Regions from separate parts of the Streptomyces sp. NPDC055243 genome, predicted to be linked through region 1. Evidence: riboswitches for the same ligand, from Rfam matches in the RefSeq annotation. Region 1 holds a riboswitch; the other holds the start of a gene.

Evidence for each region. A riboswitch is a leader RNA that binds a small molecule or an ion and turns the genes downstream of it on or off. The one in region 1 is predicted to bind glycine.
Region 2: it holds a riboswitch for glycine, as region 1 does, so the genes downstream of both, gcvT (glycine cleavage system aminomethyltransferase GcvT) here and gcvP (aminomethyl-transferring glycine dehydrogenase) in region 1, are expected to answer to the same signal.

The regions. Positions count from the first base shown of each region.
Region 1 covers NZ_JBITWR010000017.1:2,552-14,404, forward strand. The annotation lists gene ACIGXX_RS35515 (mannose-1-phosphate guanyltransferase) at 1-924, shown strand, start outside; gene ACIGXX_RS35520 (DUF881 domain-containing protein) at 1,014-1,913, shown strand; gene ACIGXX_RS35525 (small basic family protein) at 1,910-2,242, shown strand; gene ACIGXX_RS35530 (DUF881 domain-containing protein) at 2,248-3,138, shown strand; gene ACIGXX_RS35535 (FHA domain-containing protein) at 3,221-4,189, shown strand; gene ACIGXX_RS35540 (MerR family transcriptional regulator) at 4,206-4,949, shown strand; gene ACIGXX_RS35545 (bifunctional nuclease family protein) at 5,003-5,476, shown strand; gene ACIGXX_RS35550 (MerR family transcriptional regulator) at 5,664-6,299, shown strand; gene ACIGXX_RS35555 (DNA polymerase IV) at 6,394-7,782, shown strand; gene ACIGXX_RS35560 (PRC-barrel domain-containing protein) at 7,792-8,172, opposite strand; glycine riboswitch at 8,316-8,413, shown strand; gene gcvP (aminomethyl-transferring glycine dehydrogenase) at 8,621-11,506, shown strand; gene ACIGXX_RS35570 (DUF5999 family protein) at 11,595-11,801, opposite strand.
Region 2 covers NZ_JBITWR010000010.1:44,437-56,289, reverse strand. The annotation lists gene ACIGXX_RS27400 (enhanced serine sensitivity protein SseB C-terminal domain-containing protein) at 307-1,080, opposite strand; gene ACIGXX_RS27395 (enhanced serine sensitivity protein SseB) at 1,204-2,007, opposite strand; gene ACIGXX_RS27390 (AAA family ATPase) at 2,069-2,755, opposite strand; glycine riboswitch at 2,897-3,002, shown strand; gene gcvT (glycine cleavage system aminomethyltransferase GcvT) at 3,150-4,274, shown strand; gene gcvH (glycine cleavage system protein GcvH) at 4,364-4,741, shown strand; gene glyA (serine hydroxymethyltransferase) at 4,772-6,034, shown strand; gene ACIGXX_RS27370 (L-serine ammonia-lyase) at 6,217-7,602, shown strand; gene ACIGXX_RS27365 (GNAT family N-acetyltransferase) at 8,231-8,890, opposite strand; gene ACIGXX_RS27360 (EF-hand domain-containing protein) at 8,972-9,184, shown strand; gene ACIGXX_RS27355 (MerR family transcriptional regulator) at 9,413-10,075, opposite strand; gene ACIGXX_RS27350 (hypothetical protein) at 10,290-11,237, shown strand; gene ACIGXX_RS27345 (ABA4-like family protein) at 11,234-11,689, shown strand; gene ACIGXX_RS27340 (CU044_5270 family protein) at 11,653-11,853, opposite strand, start outside.

The DNA of each region.
Region 1 (11,853 bases):
TTCCCGTCCAGCGTCTTCGACTCCTACACGGGCTCGTTGCTGCGCAACGTCGACACCACGGGCGTGGCCGAGTCGGATCTGAAGGTGGTCGTCGACGCCTCCAACGGCAGTGCGGGCCTCGTGCTGCCGAGCCTGCTCGGGCGACTGGGCGTCGACGCGCTGACCATCAACCCCGGTCTCGACGAGTCGCGTCCGACCGAGACCTATGAGGCTCGCAGGTCGGGGCTTGTGCGGCTGGGCGAGATCGTGGCGTCGTCGCGTGCCGACTTCGGTGTGCGGTTCGACCCCGTGGGCGAGCGGCTTTCGCTCGTCGACGAGAAGGGGCGGATCATCGAGGACGACCGCGCGCTTCTCGTCATGCTCGATCTGGTCGCCGCGGAGCGCCGCAGCGGGCGGGTCGCGCTGCCGGTGACGACGACGCGCATCGGCGAGCAGGTGGCCGCGTACCACGGGACGCAGGTCGACTGGACGACGACGTCGCCCGACGATCTGACGCGCGTGGGGCGTGATGAGTCGACCATCTTCGGTGGCGACGGCCGCGGTGGATTCATCATTCCGGAGTTCAGCAGCGTCTTCGACGGTGCGGCGGCCTTCGTGCGGCTCATCGGTCTCGTCGCGCGGACGCAGCTCACGCTGAGCCAGATCGATGCCCGTATCCCGCGTGCGCATGTGCTGCGGCGTGACCTCGCGACGCCGTGGGCGGTCAAGGGGCTCGTGATGCGGACCGTGGTGGAGGCCGCGGGGGATCGGTCGGTGGACACGACCGACGGCGTCCGGGTCGTGGAGACCGACGGGCGGTGGGTGCTGGTGCTGCCCGACCCCGCGGAGGCCGTCACCCATCTGTGGGCCGAGGGACCCGACGACGCATCCGCCCAGGCGTTGCTCGACGAGTGGTCCGCCGTGGTGGACAGCGCCGGTCGCTGACCGGCGGCGTGGGCCGGACGGCACCTGTGAGAGGTGCTGTCCGGCACGCCGGTGGGGCCATTCGGAGGTAGCGCCCGCGACGTGCGACGATGTGCGGCATGCCGCAGCAGCCCCCCGTTCGGAGCACCCCCTCGCGCCCCCGGCGCCCGGACGCCTCCATGTCGCTGCTGACCACGGTCATGGACCACAGTCTGGACGAGGGCTACGCAGAGGCGGCGGCCCGCAAGAAGGCGCAGGGCGCGGCCGGTGTGCCGCGTCCGCTGCGGGCGAAGCTCGGCCTCGCGCTCGGACTGGTGCTCGCGGCCCTGGTGGTGACGGTGGGTGCGGCGCAGGCGCGGATAGCCGCTCCGGTCGTCGCCAAGGAGCGCGTGGAGCTCATCGACCGCATCGAGTCGGCGACCTCGGACGCCGACGAGCTCGAAGAGGACGTCGAGACGCTCCGTGACGACGTGGGCGAGCGGCAGCGCGAGGCCTTGAAGAAACACGGGGGCAGCAAGGGCGAGTTGGTGTCCCTGCTCTCCGGTGCCACCAAGGTCCACGGGCTCGGTGTGAAGCTTGTCGTGGACGACGCGAAGGAAGCCGACCAGGGCGGGGGCGGGCCGCGCGAGAGCGCGGGGTTCTCCGACACCGGACGGGTGCGCGACCGCGACATGCAGCGGGTCGTCAACGGCCTGTGGCAGTCCGGCGCTGAGGCGATCGCCATCAACGACCAGCGGCTGACGGCCCTGTCGGCGATCAGGGCCGCGGGTGACGCGATACTGGTCGACAACAAGCCGCTGGTGCCGCCGTATACGGTGCTTGCCGTGGGTGACGGTCAGCGCTTGAGCACGAGATTCCAGAACAGTCGCGACGGTCAGTATCTGCATGCTCTGCAGGAGAACTTCGGCGTACGGACCAGTATTTCCGTCCAGGAAGACGTCCGACTGCCGGCAGCACCGAGTGTGACCGTACGTACAGCAGAGCCGAAGGCAGGAAAGGGCACATCGTGATCGCCGTACTGGGCCTCGTCGTGGGAGTCGTGGCCGGATTGTTGGTCCGGCCCGAGGTTCCGGCGGTGGTCGAGCCGTACCTTCCGATCGCCGTGGTGGCGGCACTCGACGCGGTGTTCGGAGGTCTGCGGGCGATGCTCGACGGGATCTTCGACGACAAGGTCTTCGTGGTGTCGTTCCTCTCGAACGTGGTCGTGGCCGCCCTGATCGTGTTCCTGGGCGACAAGTTGGGCGTGGGCGCCCAGCTCTCCACCGGTGTCGTGGTGGTCCTCGGCATCCGGATCTTCTCGAACGCCGCCGCCATCCGCCGACACATCTTCAGGGCGTGACGCGCATGGGTACGGACGAGACGCCCGGGGGCGACAACCGCGGCAGGGCGCTTCCCGCCGAGGTGCACGGCGCTCCCGCGGAGCCCGTGCAGGCCGCGGGGCCCGAGCAGGGCGAACAGCGGGACGCACACCACGACGAGCAGCAGAACACGCAGCAGGACGGGCAGGCGCCGCTCAGCGGCCGTCGGCGGCTGGCGGAGGGGCTGTGGCCCCCTCGCGTCACGCGCCCCCAACTCATCGTCGCCCTGCTGCTGTTCGTGCTGGGGCTCGGTCTTGCCATCCAGGTGCGCTCCAACAACGACAGCAGCGCGTTGCGCGGCGCACGTCAGGAAGATCTCGTACGCATTCTCGATGAACTGGATGACCGTACACAGCGTCTGGAAGGTGAGAAGCAGCGTCTTGAGGACCAGCGCACCGGGCTTGAGAACAGCTCGGACCAGGCCGAGGAGGCCCGCAAGCAGACTGTCGAGAAAGAACGTCAACTCGGCATTCTGGCGGGCACCGTGGCGGCGCAGGGTCCTGGCATCACGCTGACCATCGATGACAAGAAGGGGTCGGTTGAGGCGGACATGCTGCTCGACGCCATTCAGGAGTTGCGTGCTGCGGGTGCCGAGGCCATCCAGATCAATGATGTACGCGTAGTGGCCAACACCTATCTGTCGGATACGGACAGTGGTGGTGTCCGGGTGGACGGCCGCAAGGTCGGCAAGCCCTACCGGTTCAAGGTGATCGGCAAGCCGCAGGACCTCGAGCCGGCGCTGAACATCCCAGGTGGCGTGGTGCAGACTCTGGAGAAGGAGCAGGCCACCGTCACCGTGACGCGAGCGGAGAAGATCGTGGTGGACGCCTTGCGAGCGGCGAAGCGGCCTGACTACGCTCGGTCGTCGTCCCAGTGAGGGCGGGGTGCATGGGGGCCGCCGGTCGAGGGCATGAGGTTGCGGGGGGTCGGCGCACTGTAAGCGTGGTGCGTGGTGGAAACTGTTTGGCGGATGCGGACGTTGTGAGGATGTCTGTGCTGCCGATGTACGCCGGTGTGTGCAATCAGGGTTCGTCCTGCCCCACGGGCGGGTCTGTTTCGGTCAAGGGGAATCGCCCGTGAAGTTGTTTGCGAAGTTGTTCGGCAAGAGCGCACGTGAGGACAGTGGCAACCCCGCCACTGCCCGGCACCGTGCCACGCGCCATGGAGATGCAGAGGAGCAGGGCGCCGAGCGCCCGATGTTCCGTGACCAGGTCGGTGGGCCAGGCGGTGACATTTCGGGCGCGCAGGGCGCGTCGTCTGTTGACCCTGCCGGTCCGGGCCGCATAGGTTTCGGAGAACCGTCAACCTCAAGTACGGGTGGAGGGTTTACCCCCGATCCGTACGCATCGAATGCCCCCGCGGGGCAGCCGCGGCAGGAGGATCCGTCCATGGCCCTGGTGTGTACGAGGTGCGGGAACCGCAACGCCGAGGCGAGCCGGTTCTGCTCCAACTGCGGCGCGCCGCTGCGGGCCGGGGCCGCGCCGGAGCGTCCCTCGGAGACGACCTCCACCATCTCCATCTCGGGCCTGGAGGCCTACGACGCGGAGGTGACGGGGCAGACCGCCTCGCCCGCCCTCTCGCCGGAGGCCCAGGCCGCCGTTGACGCACTGCCGCTCGGTTCCGCGCTCCTCGTGGTGCGCCGTGGGCCGAACTCGGGCAGCCGCTTCCTCCTGGACGGCGAGCTGACCACGGCGGGGCGCCACCCGCAGAGCGACATCTTCCTGGACGACGTGACCGTCTCGCGTCGCCACGTGGAGTTCCGTCGCCTCGGTGACGGCTCCTTCACCGTCGCCGACGTGGGCAGCCTCAACGGCACGTACGTCAATCGGGAGCGCATCGACTCGGTCGCGCTGTCGAACGGCGACGAGGTGCAGATCGGCAAGTACCGCCTGGTCTTCTACGCGAGCCAGCGGGCCATGGGTATCTGATCCGTCAGGAAGGTCCATGCTTCAAACACCGAGGGGCGGTGCCGGCAACGGCACCGCCGCCGAGGACCGTCGGCTGATGAGCATCGGCGCCGTGTTGAACGCGCTGCGTGACGAGTTTCCCGAGGTCACGATCTCCAAGATTCGTTTCCTGGAGTCGGAAGGGCTCATCGAGCCGGAGCGCACGCCGTCGGGCTATCGCAAGTTCAGCCCGCAGGACGTCGAGCGGCTCGGTCACGTCCTGAGGATGCAGCGGGACCACTATCTGCCGCTCAAGGTCATCCGGGAGCACCTGGACGCCCTGGAGCGCGGAGAGAAGGCTCCCGTGCCCTCTCTGGGGCAGCCGCGCGAGCCCGGTGACGCCTGGGGCGTGAGTGACGCCGATGAGCCCACTGCTGCCCGTGTGGGCCGTGCCGAGCTCCTTGCGGCCGCCGAGATCGACGCGGAGCAGCTCGCGGACTGGGAGACGTACGGGCTCATCGTGCCCTTGCCGGACGGCGGCTATGACGCGGAGGCCGTGACGGTGGCCGCGCTCGTCGTCGAACTCGGGCGGTTCGGTATCGAACCCAGACATCTGCGCACCCTGAAGTCGGCGGCCGAACGCGAGGCCGGGCTCGTCGACCAGGTCGTCGCGCCGCTGCGCCGGCACCGCAATCCGCAGACCAGAGCCCATGCGGAAGCTCGTACGAAGGAGCTCGCGGGACTGACCGGAAAGCTGCACTCTGCACTGGTGCAGACCGCGCTCGGGGTGCGGTTGCCCTGACTCAAGGGGTGCCCGACTACCCAAACCGGCCGGGCACGTCCTAGGGTTGCTGTGTGAACGAGCTCGACGTCGTAGGTGTCCGGGTGGAAATGCCCTCCAACCAACCGATCGTGCTCCTGCGTGAAGTGGGAGGCGATCGGTACCTCCCCATCTGGATCGGACCAGGTGAGGCGACCGCGATCGCCTTCGCACAGCAGGGGATGGCGCCCGCACGGCCGCTGACCCACGACCTGTTCAAGGACGTGCTGGAGGCGGTGGGACAGGAGCTCACCGAAGTGCGCATCACGGACCTCCGAGAAGGGGTCTTCTATGCGGAACTGGTCTTCGCCAGCGGAGTCGAGGTGAGCGCCCGGCCGTCCGACGCCATAGCGCTCGCCCTGCGCACCGGAACGCCGATCTACGGCAGTGACGGTGTCCTCGACGACGCGGGCATCGCCATTCCGGACGAGCAGGAGGACGAGGTGGAGAAGTTCCGCGAGTTCCTCGATCAGATCTCGCCCGAGGACTTCGGTACGAACAGCCAGTAGTCCGTCAGCCGGTGGTCCGTCGCTTCCGAAGGGGTCCGGCGGACCATTCGGCTAGCTTTTCCCGGCGGTGCGGTACGGCAAACCACTCTTAGGGTGATTATCACTCGGCGTGCCGAGTGTGGCGATCGTTGACGAGCCCCTGGTGACTGCCTACCGTCGAGAAGGCAGGTCAAGGACGGAGGTCGGCGTGGGAAGCAGCGGCGACGGTACGGCGATGGGCGGGCCGTATCCGCTTCACAGCAGCGCGGCCGGTCACTCTCCGAAGAGGCCGATGGTGGTTCAGGGGAGCGTTCAGGGGAGCGGGGACGCCACGTCCGGACAGTCCGAACAGGAACAGATCGGTTACCGGGGGCCGACCGCGTGCGCGGCCGCCGGCATCACCTACCGACAGCTCGACTACTGGGCCCGTACGGGTCTGGTCGAGCCCAGTGTGCGGTCCGCGGGCGGGTCGGGCACCCAGCGGCTCTACAGCTTCCGGGACGTCGTCGTCCTGAAGATCGTGAAGCGGTTCCTCGACACCGGTGTGTCCCTGCAGAACATCAGGACCACGGTCCAGCATCTGCGCGACCGCGGCTTCCAGGACCTGGAGCGGATGACGCTCATGAGCGACGGCGCGACGGTCTACGAGTGCACGTCGCCCGACGAGGTCCACGATCTGCTCCAGGGCGGCCAGGGGGTCTTCGGGATCGCCGTGGGCGTCGTGTGGCGGGACGTGGAGGCGGCGCTCTCGCAGCTGCACGGCGAGCGGATCGAGACCGGGGAGACGCTGGTGCGGCCGAACCCCGCCGACGAGCTCGCGCGGCGGCGCAACAGGGCCGTCTGAGGCCGCCGCGCGCGTCGCGGACCGGTCGCGGCCCGGTTGGGTGCGGGGTGGCGTTCTCGGGGCGTTGTCAGTGGCGTAGGGCAGCATCAGTGGTGTGAGAACCGCGCCCACGATTCTGCATCTGGACATGGATGCCTTCTACGCGTCCGCCGAGCAGGCCGCGAAGCCGAGTCTGCGCGGGAAAGCCGTGGTGGTGGGCGGGCTCGGGCCGCGGGGCGTGGTGGCCACGGCCTCGTACGAGGCGCGGAAGTTCGGTGTGCACTCGGCGATGCCCATGGGGCAGGCGCGGCGTCTGGTGCCCAATGCCGCCTATCTGGTGCCGCGCTTCGCGCTCTACCGCGACATCAGCGACCAGGTGATGGCGCTGCTGCGTGAGCTGTCGCCGCTGGTGGAGCCGCTCAGCCTGGATGAGGCATTCGTCGACCTGGAGGCGGGCGGGGTGGCCGACGACCAGGCGTCGGCGCTGGCCGTGGGAGAGCGGTTGCGTGTCGACATCAAGGCGGTGACCGGGCTCGCGGGGTCGGTCGGGCTCGCCGCGTCCAAGATGCTGGCGAAGATCGCCTCGGAGGAGGCCAAGCCGGACGGCCTGCGGCTGATAGTGCCGGGGACCGAGCGGGACCTGCTCGGGCCGCTGTCGGTGCGCATCCTGCCCGGTGTGGGGCCGGCCACCGGGGACCATCTGCGGCGCGGCGGGATCACGACGGTGGGGGAGATCGCCGAGGCGGGCGAGGACGAGCTCGTCCGACTCCTGGGCAAGTCGCACGGGAGCGCGCTGTACGCGATGGCGCTCGCGCGCGACGAGCGGCCCGTGGTGGCCGAGCGGGAGTCCAAGTCGGTCAGCGTCGAGGACACGTACGACGTGGACATCCATGACCGGGTGCGGGTCAGGGGCGAGGTGGCGCGGCTCGCCGACCGGTGTGTGGAGCGGCTGCGGGCGGCGGGGCACTCGGGGCGGACCATCGTCCTGAAGGTGCGGCGGTTCGACTTCTCGACGCTGACGCGTTCCGAGACGCTGCGGGGGCCGACGGACGACCCCGGGGTGGTGCGGGAGGCCGCCGCGCGGCTCCTGGAGTCCGTGGACACCACCGGAGGCGTGCGGCTGCTCGGCGTGGGCGTCACGGGGCTCGCCGACTACACGCAGGAGGATCTCTTCGCGCAGGCCCAGGCCCAGGCGCTGGCGCTGGCAGAGGGCCCTGAGCAGAGGGAGGGCGAGGCCGCGCCGGAGGGGGTGGCTGCCGAGACGGTGGAGGAGCCGGCCGAGGAGGTGCCGCTCGTCCTGCGCCGGTGGAGCGCGGGGCACGATGTGCGGCATGCGCGCTTCGGGCACGGGTGGGTGCAGGGGAGCGGGCTCGGGCGGGTGACGGTGCGGTTCGAGACACCGGGGTCTGCACCGGGGCGGGTGAGGACCTTCCGGGTGGACGATGCCGAGCTCGTCCCCGCGGAGCCGTTGCCGCTGGTGACTCCGCCGGGGGAGGAGGGCTGAGCCGTGGGGTCAGGTGCTCTCCTGGCCCGCGATCTTTCCGAAGTCCTGGTCCGGCGGTGGCGCCGACTGCGGGGGCGTGATGTCCAGGCCGTAGTGGTGGTAGAGCTGTAGTTCCTGCTCGGGGGAGAGGTGGCGGCCCACGCCGAAGTCCGGGGCGTCCTTGACCAGGGAGCGGTCGAAGGGGATGCGCAGGGTGCCCTCGCTGGTGACCTCGCTGGGCTCCAGGGGGACGAAGGCGTCCCGGCTGAAGAGGCCCGTGCGTATGGCCGCCCACTCCGGGGCCCCGGTGGCGTCGTCGAGATAGACCTCGTCGATCGTGCCGATCTTCGCCCCGTTGCGGTCGAACGCCTTGCGGCCGATCAAGGTGCGTGGATCGATATCGGTCTGCACGGGCCCTCCAACTGGTCGAGGCTTGTCGAAGTGGGGCGTAACTCATCCTTGTTCGTTCGTATTCACTACGAAAGAGCACTTCGGGGCAGGCGGCCACTCGAGGGATCCTCCATCTCCTCGCTGGTAGGCTGGCGCTTGGCTGCTGACCCCGTGCGGGAGAGCTCTCCGGTGGACACACCGGAGGCGCCGAAGGAGCAACTCCTCCCCGGAATCTCTCAGGCCCCTGTACCGCACGGACGAGGTCACTCTGGAAAGTAGGGCGGGCGTCGGGCGGGCACGTTCGAAACCCTTCCTCACCGACGGTGAAAGCCGGTACGGCGTCTCTCGCGAGGCACGGACCGGTGAAGCTCTCAGGTTGAGATGACAGAGGGGGAGGCCGTCCGGGTACCCGCGCCGTGGTGCCCCTCGCAGGTCGCGTCAGACCCGCGTCAGACCAGGAGGCCTCCGCATGACCGCCACCCCTCGTATCCCGCTCTCGCAGCTCGAGCAGGGCATTCCCTTCGAGCAGCGGCACATCGGTCCCGATGTGGAAGCACGGGCCAAGATGCTCGCGCAGGTCGGATACGGCTCGCTGGACGAGCTGACCGCCGCCGCCGTGCCGGATGTGATCAAGAACGCCGAGGCGCTAAACCTGCCCGGGGCGCGCACCGAGGCCGAGGTCCTGGCCGAGCTGCGCTCTCTCGCGGACCGTAACCAGGTCCTCGACTCCATGATCGGGCTCGGTTACTACGGGACCTTCACTCCGCCGGTGATCCTGCGGAACGTGATGGAGAACCCCGCGTGGTACACCGCTTACACGCCGTACCAGCCCGAGATCTCCCAGGGGCGCCTCGAGGCGCTCCTGAACTTCCAGACCGTCGTCGCCGAGCTGACCGGGCTGCCCACCTCCGGTGCCTCGCTGCTCGACGAGGGCACCGCCGCCGCCGAGGCCATGGCGCTCTCGCGGCGCATGGGCAAGGTCAAGGACGGTGTCTTCCTGGTCGACGCCGACGCCCTGCCGCAGACCGTCGCCGTCATCCAGACCCGCGCCGAGCCGACCGGTGTCGAGGTCGTCGTCGCCGATCTGAGCGAGGGCATCCCGGCCGAGGTCGCCGAGCGCGGTGTCGTCGGCGTACTGATCCAGTACCCGGGCGCCTCCGGTGCCGTGCGCGACATCAAGCCGCTCATCGAGCAGGCGCACGAGATCGGTGCCATCGTCTCCGTCGCCGCCGACCTGCTGGCCCTGACGCTGCTCACCTCGCCCGGCGAGCTCGGCGCCGACATCGCCGTCGGCACCACGCAGCGCTTCGGTGTGCCGATGGGCTTCGGCGGCCCGCACGCCGGTTACATGGCGGTGCGCGAGAAGTTCGCGCGCAGCCTGCCGGGGCGGCTCGTCGGTGTCTCCGTGGACGCGGACGGGAACAAGGCCTACCGCCTGGCGCTGCAGACCCGTGAGCAGCACATCCGCCGCGAGAAGGCCACCAGCAACATCTGTACGGCGCAGGTGCTGCTCGCCGTGATGGCCGGGATGTACGCGGTCTACCACGGGCCCGAGGGCCTCAGGTCCATCGCGCGGCGTACCCACCGCTACGCGACCGTGCTCGCCGCGGGACTCACCGCGGGCGGTGTCGAGGTCGTGCACGGCGCGTACTTCGACACCCTGACCGTTCGGGTGCCCGGCCGGGCCGAGGCGCTCGTGGCCGCGGCCCGCGAGGGCGGTGTCAACATCCACCAGATCGACGCCGACCACGTCTCCCTGGCCTGCGACGAGACCACCACGCGCAAGCAACTGACCGCGATCTGGACGGCGTTCGGCGTCGAGGCCGACGTCGAGGCGCTCGACGCGCAGACCGCGGACTCGCTCCCCGGCGCTCTGCTGCGCTCCGACGACTACCTGACGCACCCCGTCTTCCACCAGTACCGCTCCGAGACCGCGATGCTGCGCTACCTGCGCAAGCTGTCCGACCGCGACTACGCGCTCGACCGCGGCATGATCCCGCTGGGCTCCTGCACCATGAAGCTCAACGCGACCACGGAGATGGAGCCGGTCACCTGGCCCGAGTTCGGCCAGCTGCACCCCTTCGCCCCCGCCCAGCAGGCGCAGGGCTATCTGACGCTCATCCGTGAGCTGGAGGAGCGCCTCGCCGAGGTCACCGGGTACGACAAGGTCTCGCTGCAGCCCAACGCCGGTTCGCAGGGCGAGCTCGCCGGACTGCTCGCGGTGCGCGGCTACCACCGTGCCAACGGCGACGAGCAGCGCACCGTCTGCCTGATCCCGTCCTCCGCGCACGGTACCAACGCCGCGAGCGCCGTGATGGCCGGCATGAAGGTCGTCGTCGTGAAGACCAGCGACGACGGCGAGATCGACGTCGAGGACCTGCGCGCCAAGATCGAGAAGCACCGCGACGAGCTGTCCGTGCTCATGATCACCTACCCGTCCACGCACGGGGTGTTCGAGGAGCACGTCGCCGACATCTGCGCCTCCGTGCACGAGGCGGGCGGCCAGGTCTACGTCGACGGCGCGAACCTCAACGCCCTGGTCGGCCTCGCCCAGCCCGGCAAGTTCGGCGGCGACGTCTCGCACCTGAACCTGCACAAGACCTTCTGCATCCCGCACGGCGGCGGCGGCCCCGGCGTCGGCCCGGTCGGTGTGCGCGAGCACCTCGCGCCGTTCCTGCCCAACCACCCGCTGCAGCCCGCCGCGGGCCCCGAGACGGGCGTCGGGCCGATCTCCGCCGCGCCGTGGGGCTCCGCGGGAATCCTGCCGATCTCCTGGGCGTACGTACGCCTCATGGGCGGCGAGGGCCTCAAGCGCGCCACGCAGGTCGCCGTGCTCTCCGCCAACTACATCGCCAAGCGCCTCGAGCCGCACTACCCGGTGCTCTACACCGGCCCCGGCGGGCTCGTCGCGCACGAGTGCATCATCGATCTGCGCCCGCTGAGCAAGGCGACCGGTGTCAGCGTCGACGACATCGCCAAGCGGCTCATCGACTACGGCTTCCACGCGCCGACCATGTCCTTCCCGGTCGCGGGGACGCTGATGATCGAGCCCACCGAGAGCGAGGACCTGGTCGAGATCGACCGGTTCTGCGAGGCGATGATCAACATCCGCGCGGAGATCGAGAAGGTCGGCGCCGAGTGGACGGCGGACGACAACCCGCTGCGCAACGCGCCGCACACCGCCGCCGCGCTCGGCGGTGAGTGGGAGCACGCCTACAGCCGCGAGGAGGCCGTCTTCCCGGCCGGCGTCGTAGCCGCTGACAAGTACTGGCCGCCGGTGCGCCGCATCGACCAGGCGTACGGCGACCGGAATCTGGTCTGCTCCTGCCCGCCGCTGGATGCGTACGAGGACTGACAGCGCGTCCAGAACATGCGTGGGGGCCGGTCCGGAGGTTGTTGCTCCGGGTCGGCCCCTTTGTTGTCCGTGCCGTGATGGCGCCGCGTCAGGCGGCGGTCATGATCTTGTCCGTGCCCAGCGGTCGATGCGGGGCGATGATCTGGCCGTCCGGCAGCAGCTCACCGGTGTCCTCGAAGAGCAGGACGCCGTTGCACAGCAGGCTCCAGCCCTGCTCCGGGTGGCTCGCCGTGAGCAGTGCGGCTTCCCGGTCGGCGGAGTCGGCTGTCGGGCACGGTGGTTGGTGCTGGCACATGGAAGGGTTCTTTCGCTGCGGTGTGATGGCTGTGACGTCTGCCTTGCGGCTC
Region 2 (11,853 bases), on a different contig from region 1:
CTGTAGCGATGTGATCAGTCCGTCGTACACAGGGGCGAAGCGCCCCTGGTGCGGGAGTCTTCATCGCGGTTGCGATCTGTTACCAGCCTTGACGGGGAAAGGATGCGCAACCGTGATGCTGATCGAGGTGTTCCGTTATCCGGACGCAGGTGAACGAGGGGCGAACACGGGGCAGTTGCATCGCAATAGGCCACGGGGGCCCATTGGGCCCCTCCGCCATCAGAACGGACATTGTGGCGGTCAGGGCAGGTATACGAGCCGCGGTGGCCGGTTCACGGCCCTTTCGGTAAGGGCCGCAGCACTGTTTCAGTACTGCGCGGGGTAGCCGTACCCGCCCGCGGGCGCCGGGGCCGGCTGGGCCTCGCGGTCGTAGAACGGCCGGGCATTGGCGCGCAGCCACATGGCCACCGGGTCGTACGCGTCGGACATCGCGACGGTCGACACGGGCAGGCCGTCGGGGACGGCGGCGATCGACTGCTGCATCATCGTGCGCACCCCGTCGACCGACGAGGGCGCCGTGTCGTACACATCGAGGCCGATGGCCAGATACGGCGCACCGAGCGCGGGCTGCACCCAGGCGCGGCGCAGCGAGCGGACCGCGGGGGTGCGGTGCGCGTTCTGCGTGAGCAGGGCGTAGAACTGGGGGATCTCGATGGCCGGCTCGGTGAGCCGCAGCGGGCCCGCGGGCAGCAGGTCGAGGCCCGACGCGATGCGCCGCAGGTCGAGCCAGGGGATGCCGACGCCGCCGCCGGGGGCGTGCGGGTTGAGCCAGAGGCCGTAGTGGTCGGGGTAGAGCGTGCGGGAGATGTCGAGCCCGCTGACCACTTCGTACGAGCGGTTCCAGCCACTGGCGGAGAGCTCCTGGGCGGAGGTCACGCACGGCGCGTACCCGAGGCCCTCGACCTCCATGTTCCCGTACTGGGCGTCGGGGGACCCCGCCTGGCCGTGCCAGAGCAGCATCCACACCTGGTCGGCGGCGAGCGCCCGCAGGAGCGCCTCGTAGGCGTCGTAGCGCCCCGGCGTCACCTGGCGCAGCATGTGCTCGACCTGCCCGGCCGCAGCCGTGCCCGACGCACTCACCCTTAACCGCCCCTTCGCGATGACCCGCTGACCCGGTGTCCCCGGCTCATGAAACCAGCTTAAGCGGCGATCCTGACACCGACTTGACGTACGGCACCCTCACACACGTACCCGCACATGTCCTTACGCGTGTCCGTGCTCGTGCCCGGGGCTCTGCCCGAAGAAGGGCCGGACCCGCTCGCGCATCCAGTCGCCGACCGGGTCCTGGGCCACGTCGAGCAGCACCAGGTTCACCGGCCAGGCCACCGGTGCCAGACCAAGGGCCCTGCCCACGGCCTCCATCGGCAGCTCGCGCGCGTTGCCCTCCCAGGAGCTCAGTTCGACGCCGACGAACAGCGCGGGCGCCTCGCCCTCGACGCTCGCCAGGCAGCGGCGGGCGCTCAGGACGACCCCGGTGGCCTCGAACTCACGGGCGGCGGCGGACAGGAAGTCCACCGGGTCCTCCTGCCAGTCCGGTTCGAAGAGGCGTACGCGGCCGCCGGTCGCGGGCCCGTCCAGCGGCGTGCGTCCCGACCGGCAGAGCTCGGCGACGGCCGGCGGCGGAAGCGGGACCCCGATCGTGCCGTCCGGGTTGACCGCGATGCCCATCTGCGGGGGAAGCCCGCGCGCGAACTCCACGGCGGGCGCCACGGTGCAGCCCATCCGGCCCCCGGTGACGTGCTGGAACTGCTGCTCGGAGCTGAAGACGGGGACGTAGGCCTGGCCGTCGATCTCCAGCGTGGGCAGGTCCAGGGTGCCGCTGTCCGGCGCCCCGCCGTTCGGCAGCGGGACCCAGACGTGGCTGCGGCCGAGCACCTCCACGATGCGGGCGCCCGCGGACGCCCGGGGCGCCCCCGGCGTGCCGAGAGAGGCCGCGAGCACCTCTTCGAGTTCGTTGCCCGGCCATCCTCCGTAGGGATGGGCGTGCGCCTGCGCCGGAATGTCCATCTGTCTTAACCCCTGCTCGGTCCCGCTCTGCCTGCGGCACGACCCTAACGTGAGCGGCGGCTCAGTCCCCGAAGCCGATCCCCCGCAGCACCCCGGCCGCCGTCCGGTCGAGCAGCACCGCCGAGCCGCAGCCGCGCGGCAGATCGCCCCGCTCGGCGGCGCCGACGAGCCGGCCGACCGTCCTGCGGTGGCGCGCGAAGGCGTACCGCGACACGCCGCGCCCGCGCGCGAGCTGGCCCTCTATGGCGGTGTCCGGCTCCACGTCGAGCAGCAGCAGATGCAGGGTCGTGCCGCGCCGCGCGGCCTCGCGGGCCAGCCAGCGGCGCACCCAGGCCTGGGTGCCGCAGTCGTGCACCACGACGCCCTCGCCGGAGCGCAGGGCCCTGCGCAGGCCCGCGTAGTGCGCGATGCGGACCAGGGGGCGGTACACCGCGTACGGCAGCAGGCTCGGCATGCGCCGGGCCCAGCGGTCGCGGGTGTCCTGCGAGTCGATGCGCGGGCCCGCGACGGCTCTGCGCATCAGCGTGGACTTGCCGCTGCCCGGCAGCCCGGAGACGACGATCAGATCGCCCTCGCCGAACGTGAGCCGGTGCGGGCTGTGGCCGGTCCGCTGCCGCAGGTCGCGGACGACGGCCGCCGGCAGGGGGCCGCAGCTCTCCCTGGTGGGGGCGGCTGCCTGTTTGGGCAGGGCCACCCCCGTGTTGGTCGCGTAGACGCTCGTCCTGCGCACCGTGATCGGCCTCCCCATAGCGGTCACGTACCTGCTTACCGCAGCTTCCCCGGCAAGTGTAAAGAGAAGGTAATGCGGCACAAGGGCATTACCCGACTGGCACTGCCCTGTGACGCGGGCGCGTGCAATGATGTGCGCGCAAACTCCATACAGGCCGTTTGAATCCGCGCGGGAGAGTTCCCGGACACCGTCGAAAGACGCTCCGGGGCGCCGAAGGAGCAAGTCCCTCCCTTGAATCTCTCAGGCCCCGTACCGCGCGGGCGAGGCACATCTGAAAAGCGGGCCGCGGTCGCGGCTCCACCCAAGGTGCAAGTCATGACCCCCTGTACGGACGGGTCGTGGTGAACCTCTCAGGTTCCGATGACAGATGGGGAGGATCGACCTCGCCCGTCATGCCCTGGGAGTTCCACTGATGAGTACCGTCCCCCGTCTGACCGCCCTCGATGCCGTGCATCGTGCGCTCGGCGCGACGATGACCGACTTCGCGGGCTGGGACATGCCGCTGCGCTACGGCAGCGAGCGCGACGAGCACATCGCCGTCCGCACCAAGGCCGGTCTCTTCGACCTCTCCCACATGGGCGAGATCACGGTCACAGGACCGCAGGCCGCGGACTTCCTGAACTTCTCGCTGGTCGGCAACATCGGCTCCGTCGGTGTCGGCCGCGCCCGCTACACGATGATCTGTGCCGAGGACGGCGGCATCCTGGACGACCTGATCGTCTACCGGCTCGGCGAGACCGAGTACATGGTGGTCGCCAACGCGTCGAACGCGCAGGTCGTCCTGGACGCGCTCACCGCCCGCGCCGACGGCTTCGACGCGCGGGTCCGTGACGACCGCGACGCGTACGCGCTGCTCGCCGTCCAGGGTCCCGAGTCCCCCGGCATCCTGAAGTCACTCACGGACGCGGACCTGGACGGCCTGAAGTACTACGCGGGCCTGCCGGGCACGGTCGCGGGCGTGCCCGCGCTCATCGCCCGCACGGGCTACACGGGCGAGGACGGCTTCGAGCTGTTCGTGGCGCCCGGCGACGCCGAGAAGCTGTGGGGCGCGCTGATGGAGGCGGGCGAGCCCGTCGGCCTGGTCCCGGCCGGCCTCTCCTGCCGCGACACGCTCCGCCTGGAGGCGGGCATGCCGCTGTACGGGCACGAGCTGACCGCCGAGCTGACGCCCTTCGACGCGGGTCTGGGCCGGGTCGTGAAGTTCGAGAAGACCTCGCAGGCCGACACCTTCGTGGGGCGCGCGGCGCTCGCGGCCGCCGCCGAGCGCGCCGAGACCGCTCCCCCGCGCAAGCTGGTGGGCCTGATCGCCGAGGGCCGCCGCATCCCGCGCGCGGGCTTCTCCGTGGTCGCCGACGGAAAGGTCATCGGCGAGGTCACCTCCGGGGCGCCGTCCCCGACACTGGGCAAGCCGATCGCCATCGCGTACGTGGACGCCGCGCACGCGGCTCCCGGCACCGAGGGCGTCGGCGTGGACATCCGCGGCACGCACGAGCCCTACGAGGTCGTGGCTCTGCCGTTCTACAAGCGCCAGAAGTGACACTTCCGTCTCTTTGGTAACCCGGAAGTGACCCCCCGCACATCATTCCCGTTCCGCAGCACCCACCCGCGTACAGGAGAATTCAGGTCATGAGCAACCCCCAGCAGCTGCGTTACAGCAAGGAGCACGAGTGGCTCTCGGCCACCGAGGACGGTGTGGCGACGGTCGGTATCACGGAGCACGCCGCCAACGCGCTCGGTGACGTCGTCTACGCCGACCTTCCCGAGGCCGGCGCCGCGGTGACCGCGGGCGAGACGTGCGGCGAGCTCGAGTCGACCAAGTCGGTCAGCGATCTGTACTCGCCGGTGACCGGTGAGGTCGTCGAGTCGAACCAGGACGTCGTGGACGACCCCTCGCTCGTCAACTCCGCCCCGTTCGAGGGTGGTTGGCTCTTCAAGGTACGCGTCACGGAGGAGCCGAAGGACCTGCTCTCCGCGGACGAGTACACCGAGTTCTCCGGCAGCTGAAGCCCCCCGAAGACCCCTAGGGACCACCTGATGTCGCTTCTCAACACCCCTCTCCACGAGCTGGACCCGGAAGTCGCCGCCGCCGTCGACGCCGAGCTCCACCGCCAGCAGTCCACCCTCGAAATGATCGCGTCGGAGAACTTCGCTCCGGTCGCCGTCATGGAGGCCCAGGGCACGGTCCTCACCAACAAGTACGCCGAGGGCTACCCCGGCCGCCGCTACTACGGCGGCTGCGAGCACGTCGACGTCACCGAGCAGATCGCGATCGACCGGATCAAGGACCTGTTCGGCGCCGAGTACGCCAACGTCCAGCCGCACTCCGGCGCCTCCGCCAACCAGGCCGCCCTCTTCGCGATCGCCCAGCCCGGCGACACGATCCTCGGCCTGGACCTGGCGCACGGCGGCCACCTCACGCACGGCATGCGCCTGAACTTCTCCGGCAAGCAGTTCAACGTGGTCGCGTACCACGTCGACGAGGCCGGTCTGGTGGACATGGCCGAGGTCGAGCGCCTGGCCAAGGAGAACAGCCCGAAGGTGATCATCGCGGGCTGGTCCGCCTACCCGCGCCAGCTGGACTTCGCGGAGTTCCGCCGGATCGCCGACGAGGTCGGCGCGTACCTGTGGGTCGACATGGCGCACTTCGCCGGGCTCGTCGCCGCGGGCCTGCACCCCAACCCGGTGCCGTTCGCGGACGTGGTCACCTCCACCACGCACAAGACGCTCGGCGGCCCGCGCGGCGGCGTCATCCTGGCCCGCAGCAAGGAGTTCGCGAAAAAGCTGAACTCCGCGGTCTTCCCCGGCTTCCAGGGCGGCCCCCTGGAGCACGTGATCGCGGCCAAGGCCGTCTCCTTCAAGGTCGCTGCCTCCGAGGAGTTCAAGGAGCGCCAGCAGCGCACCCTGGACGGCGCCCGCATCCTGGCCGAGCGCCTGGTGCAAGGCGACGCGAAGGCCGTCGGCGTCGACGTCCTGTCCGGCGGCACGGACGTGCACCTGGTCCTGGTGGACCTGCGCAACTCCGAGCTGGACGGCCAGCAGGCCGAGGACCGCCTCCACGAGGTCGGCATCACGGTCAACCGCAACGCGGTCCCGAACGACCCGCGCCCCCCGATGGTCACCTCGGGCCTGCGGATCGGTACGCCCGCGCTCGCGACCCGCGGCTTCCAGGAGGAGGACTTCCGTGAGGTCGCGGACGTCATCGCCGAGGCGCTGAAGCCGGGCGAGGTCGACACGGAGTCGCTCAAGGCGCGCGTCTCGGCCTTGGCAGCCAAGCACCCGCTGTACCCCAACCTGTAGCAGTTTCGTACGCTTTCCTTCGTACGATTCTTCGGGGCACCGCGCACACTGGACAGTGAAGACAGTGAGTGCGGTGCCCCGGCTCATGCCCCGCGTTCGCAGTTCTCCGCACAGTTCGTTCCGTAGTTCTCCGCACCACCCCGGCAGACAACGGCGTCTACCAACCATCATTGGAGTTTCTCGTGGCCCTCTCGGTCTTCGACCTGTTCTCGATCGGCATCGGCCCGTCCAGCTCCCACACGGTCGGTCCCATGCGCGCCGCCCGCATCTTCGCGAGCCGCCTCAAGAACGAGGGCCTGATGGCCCACACCACCGCCATACGGGCCGAGCTCTACGGCTCCCTCGGCGCCACCGGCCACGGCCACGGCACCCCGAAGGCGGTCCTGCTCGGCCTGGAGGGCGAGTCCCCGCGCGAGGTCGACGTCGAGTCCGCCGACGACCGCGTCGAGCGGATCAAGAGCACCGGGCGCCTCAACCTCCTCGGCATGCACGAGATCGACTTCGACTTCGACGAGGACCTGGTCCTGCACCGCCGCAAGGCCCTGCCGTACCACGCCAACGGCATGACGATCTTCGCGTACGACCACGAGGGCGCCCTCGTCCTGGAGAAGACGTACTACTCCGTGGGCGGCGGCTTCGTGGTCGACGACGACGCGGTGGCCGGCGAGAACCCGATCGTGCCCGACGACACGGTCCTCAAGCACCCCTTCCGCACCGGCGACGAGCTCCTGCGCCTGGCCTCCGAGACCGGCCTGTCCATCTCCGCGCTGATGCTGGAGAACGAGAAGGCCTGGCGCACCGAGGCGGAGATCCGCTCGGGGCTGCTCGACATCTGGGGCGTCATGCAGTCCTGCGTCTCGCGCGGCATGTCCCGCGAGGGCATCCTGCCCGGCGGCCTCAAGGTCCGCCGCCGCGCGGCCAACTCCGCGCGCCAGCTGCGCGCCGAGGGCGACCCGCAGGCCCGCGCCATGGAGTGGATCACGCTCTACGCGATGGCGGTGAACGAGGAGAACGCCGCGGGCGGCCGCGTCGTGACCGCCCCGACCAACGGCGCCGCGGGCATCATCCCGGCGGTCCTGCACTACTACATGAACTTCGTGGCCGGCGGTTCCTCCCAGGAGGAGCGGGAGGACGGCGTGGTCCGCTTCCTGCTCGCGGCGGGCGCGATCGGCATGCTCTTCAAGGAGAACGCCTCGATCTCCGGCGCCGAGGTCGGCTGCCAGGGTGAGGTCGGCTCCGCCTGCTCGATGGCGGCGGGCGCCTTCGCCGAGGTGCTCGGCGGCAGCCCCGAGCAGGTCGAGAACGCCGCGGAGATCGGCATGGAGCACAACCTCGGCCTGACCTGCGACCCGGTCGGCGGCCTCGTCCAGATCCCGTGCATCGAGCGCAACGGCATGGCGGCGGTGAAGGCCGTCACCGCGGCGAAGATGGCGATGCGCGGCGACGGCAGCCACAAGGTGTCCCTCGACAAGGTCATCAAGACCATGAAGGAGACCGGCGCCGACATGAGCGTGAAGTACAAGGAGACGGCGCGGGGCGGCCTCGCGGTGAACATCATCGAGTGCTGAGCCTCCGACAGGGCTCTCCCAGCAGGTGGCGTCGGAGCGGACCTGTTTCAGGTCGCTGAGGCAGGCGTCCGCTGCCTGAGTCGTCGTGGCGTGCCGTGCGGCGGGACCCGGTGGCCGGTCCGTCGGCGCCGCCGCGAGGGCGGCGAGCTTGGCGCCGTCACCGCGGTCCGCGTCGCTCAGCGCCTCGGACAGGCCCTCCCCCGCGTCCTCCGGCGTGTACATCGCGGTGGTGACGACGTCGAGCACCGTAGGCGGCGTAGTCGCCGACGGCCCGGCGGAACCCCACGGCCTGCCGAGATAGGTGAGCTTCGCGCAGGCCGCCGCCGCACCGCCCCGGCGGACCTGCCGGCGCGCGGTGTCGATCTCGACGTCGGCGACACGGTGCACGGGCGTACGACTCCGGCCCGGCGGCACAGGCTGCGCACCCTGGCGACCAGCTTTGGCACGGCGAACGGCTTGACCAGGTAGTCGTCGCCCCCGCCCGCTCGCGAAGCCTTCGACCCGGTCGGCGACGGTGTCGCGCGCGGTCAGGAAGAGCACCGGGCAGGTGAGGCAGGTTCTCACCGCGCGACAACCCAGGTTCTCACCACGCGAAAACCCAGGTTCTCACCGCGCGAGAACCAGGTTCTCACCGCGCGAAGAACAACGCCTCCGCGCCCACCGGCCGATACCCCGCCGCCTGGAAGGCTCGCACACTGCGCGCGTTCCCGGCCGACTGCTGCGACCACACCGGGGCCCCGCCGGGCACCAGATGCCGGGCGGCGAGCGCCAGCGCCCGGCCGAGCCCCCGGTGCCGTACGTCCTCGGAGACCTCGATCGCCGCCTCCCAGCGCCCGGCGAGACCGCGCCCGAGCACCAGTACTCCGCCGCCGTCGGCGGCCCACACGCGCACGTCGTCGCGGCGCTTGCGGGCCCGCACCACCCGGGGGTGGTCCGGGTCGTCGATCTCGCGGAGCCCGACGGCCGGTCCGGGTCCGCCCGGCAGCGCGGCGGCCACGGTGAGGAGGTCGGTGGTGTCCGTCGTGCGTCCGGTCCGCTCCATGAAGGCGGCGAGGAACAGGGGGTTCATCGTGGCGGCCAGCGGGTCGCAGTCGAGCGCGGCGAGGGTGGCGTGCACCCACCGCGGGTCCTCGTCCGTGAAGACCACCGAATGCGCGGTGAAGGCGATCACGCCCGCGTCGCGGTGGCAGGGCTGCGGCACGACGGTCGTGGTGCCGTCGGGCGGCGGGAACTGCCCGAGGGCCGCCGCGTCGAGGATCGCCCCGAGCGCGGCAGGGGTGCTGGCCATGGGCGTACTCCTTGTGATCGCGTCCTCGGACGGCCGATACCCTAACCCCCGTCAGTAGTGCACGAAGAAGGGGTGGATCCGGTGGCGGACATCGAGGAAGCGCGCAAGACGTTCGACCAGTTCGACGCGGACGGCGACGGCTTCATCACGGCGGCCGAGTGGAAGTCGGCCATGGCGAAGATGGGGGACTTCTACGTCACCGAGACGGTGGCCGAGGCCGTGATCGGCACGAAGGACACCGACAAGGACAAGCGCCTGTCGTTCGACGAGTTCTGGGCGAGCCTGAACAAGTAGCGGGAGCGCGGCACAAGGGGCCCGGCACGGGAGTGCGCCGGGCCCCTTCCGCGTATCTCGACCGGGGTGATCGCTGGTCAGTACGTCGTCCACGGCGCGTTTCGTACGGCCCGTCGAGGCGATGGACGCGGAGGGGGCGGCGGGGGTCTGCGGGGGCGGTACGCGTGGCGCAGGGCGAACTGCAGGACACCCCTCGGCCGGTTGACAGCCGGCCATAGAGCCCCGCACCTACCGCCCAGTCTCCGTCTCCCGCTCCGCAGCGCTGTCGATCCCGTAGAACCGCGCCGACGCGTTTACATGCGCCATCCGCCGTATCGCGTTGAACACCGCCTCCCCCAGCACGGTACCGATCACCACGCTCTCCACCAGGTCCTCGACCGCCACCCGCCGGTCCACGTAGCCGAGGTCGGCGCGGGCGACCATCTCGGCGGCGTCGGCGTACGTGTCGAGCAGTTCCGCGAACGCCCCGTGGCCGACGCGCCCCATGGCGGCAAGGGCCCGTGACAGGTCGGCCGCGGCGGGATTCGACTCATGGGTGCGCCAGCCGCGGCGTGCGATCAGCTCCTCGACCGCCGTGTGCGCGGCCGCCGCCTCGGCGTCGTCCTCGGCCTCCCCCGCCGAACCGAGCCGGTCCGCGGCGGCTCCGAGCACCTTGTGCAGCGGGCGCCCGGGGTCGTCGACCGCGCCGAGCACCTCCGCGATCGCCGCCACCTTCAGGCCGCCCACGTCGAGCAGCGCGCGGATGAGGCGCAGCCTGCGCTCGTGCGCCTCGCCGTACTGCGCCTGGTTCGGGCTGCTCAACTCGCCCGCCGGCAGCAGCCCTTCGCGGACGTAGTACTTGATCGTCGGCACCGGCACACCGGTCCTGCGGCTCAACTCGCCAATACGCACGGCCTGCCCACTCTCCTCTTCGCGCTTGCGCCCGCCACTCTGCCACCGGCCGCGCCCTTGCCATCCCCGAGCCCCATCATAGATAGTGGCGCTATCGGATAGCGGACAGCGCCACTATCTATATTTGCCGCAGAGGCGAACACAGACAATCAGGGGGATTTCCATGCCTTTATGGCGTTCATGGCACCGACCGCTCGTGGTCTTCTCCGTGTCCATGGCGGTCCTGGCCGTCGTGTCCGGCGTCGGCCTGGTCGTCGACGACCGCGTGCTCGTCGGCTCGCGGATCTGGTTCAAGCCGTTCAAGTTCTCGGTCTCGTTCGTCGCGTACGGACTCTCGCTCGCCTGGATGCTGTCGTTGCTCGACCGCGGCCGCAGGGCGGGCTGGTGGGCGGGCACGGTCGTCGCCGTGTCGAGCCTCACCGAGATGGTGCTCATCACCGGGCAGGTGGTGCGGGGCAGGCGCAGCCACTTCAACCACCAGACCCCGTTCGACGAGGCCCTGTTCAACGCGATGGCCGTCACCGTCGTCATCCTGTGGCTCGGCACCCTGCTCGTCGCGATCCTGCTGCTGCGCGCCCGGATCGCCGACCGCGCGTCCGCCTGGGCGATGCGCTGCGGAATCGCCATCGCTCTCGCCGGGGCGGCCGTCGGGTTCCTGATGACCCAGCCGGCGCCCGGTCAGCAGCGGGGCTCCTCGCCGATCGTCGGCGCCCACAGCGTCGGCGTACCGGACGGCGGCCCCTCCATGCCGCTGACCGGCTGGTCGACCACCGGCGGCGATCTGCGCATCCCGCACTTCGTCGGCATGCACGCGCTGCAGTTGCTCCCGCTGCTCCTGATGGGCCTGACGGTCCTCGCGGCGCGCCCCCGCTTCGGGCGGCTGACCGGCGAGCGGGTGCGGCTGCGGCTCGTGCTCATCGCCTCGGCCGCGTACGCCGCCGCCTTCGCCCTGGTCACCTGGCAGGCCCTGCGCGGCCAGCCGCTCATCCACCCGGACGGCGCGACGCTGACGGCCGCCGGCCTGATCACCGGCGCGACGGCCGCGGGTGCGTACGCAGCCCTGCGCACCCCAACCAGCCGTAATACCAGCCCAGTTCAGAGCCCAGTACAGGCAGCCGGAAGCCCTCTGGAAGAAGACGACAACAAGGAGCTTGTGTCATGACCGGATTCCTCTTCGAGCTCACCTTCTGGCTGGCCGCCCCGGTCTGGCTGCTCATGATCTTCGCACCGGGGTGGCGGACGACCGCACGGATCGCCGCCTCACCCCTCACCGTCCTACCGGTCCTCGCCGTCTACGTGGCGATGGCACTGCCCGTCCTGCCCGAACTCTGGGCCGCCGTCAGCAGCCCCGACATCGACGGATTCCGCGAGCTGCTCGTCCTCGCCGGCGGAGCGGGCGCGATCTGGGCGCAGGTCATCGCCTGGGACCTGCTGATCGGACAGTGGATGTACCGCGAGGCGCGGCGCATCGGCATCCACCCGCTGGTCATGGGACCGCTCCTGGTCCTGACGATCCTCCTCTCGCCGTTCGGCCTGCTGCTCTTCCTGCTCCTGCGGGCCGTGAAGGAGAACCGCGATCAGCCGCGGCCCTTGGTCGGCTCCATGCCGCGCTGATCGACCACCGCACGCTCCAGGACCGCGACTCTGCCGGAGAGGACCTCGGGGTTCCCCGCCTTGCCGGGCTTGCCGCCCGGCTTGTGGTCCTTGGTCATGTAGCTGCGCGCGCCGAGGTAGGCGAAGGACTCTTTGTCGAAGATCCATTCACTGCGCATCGCGAA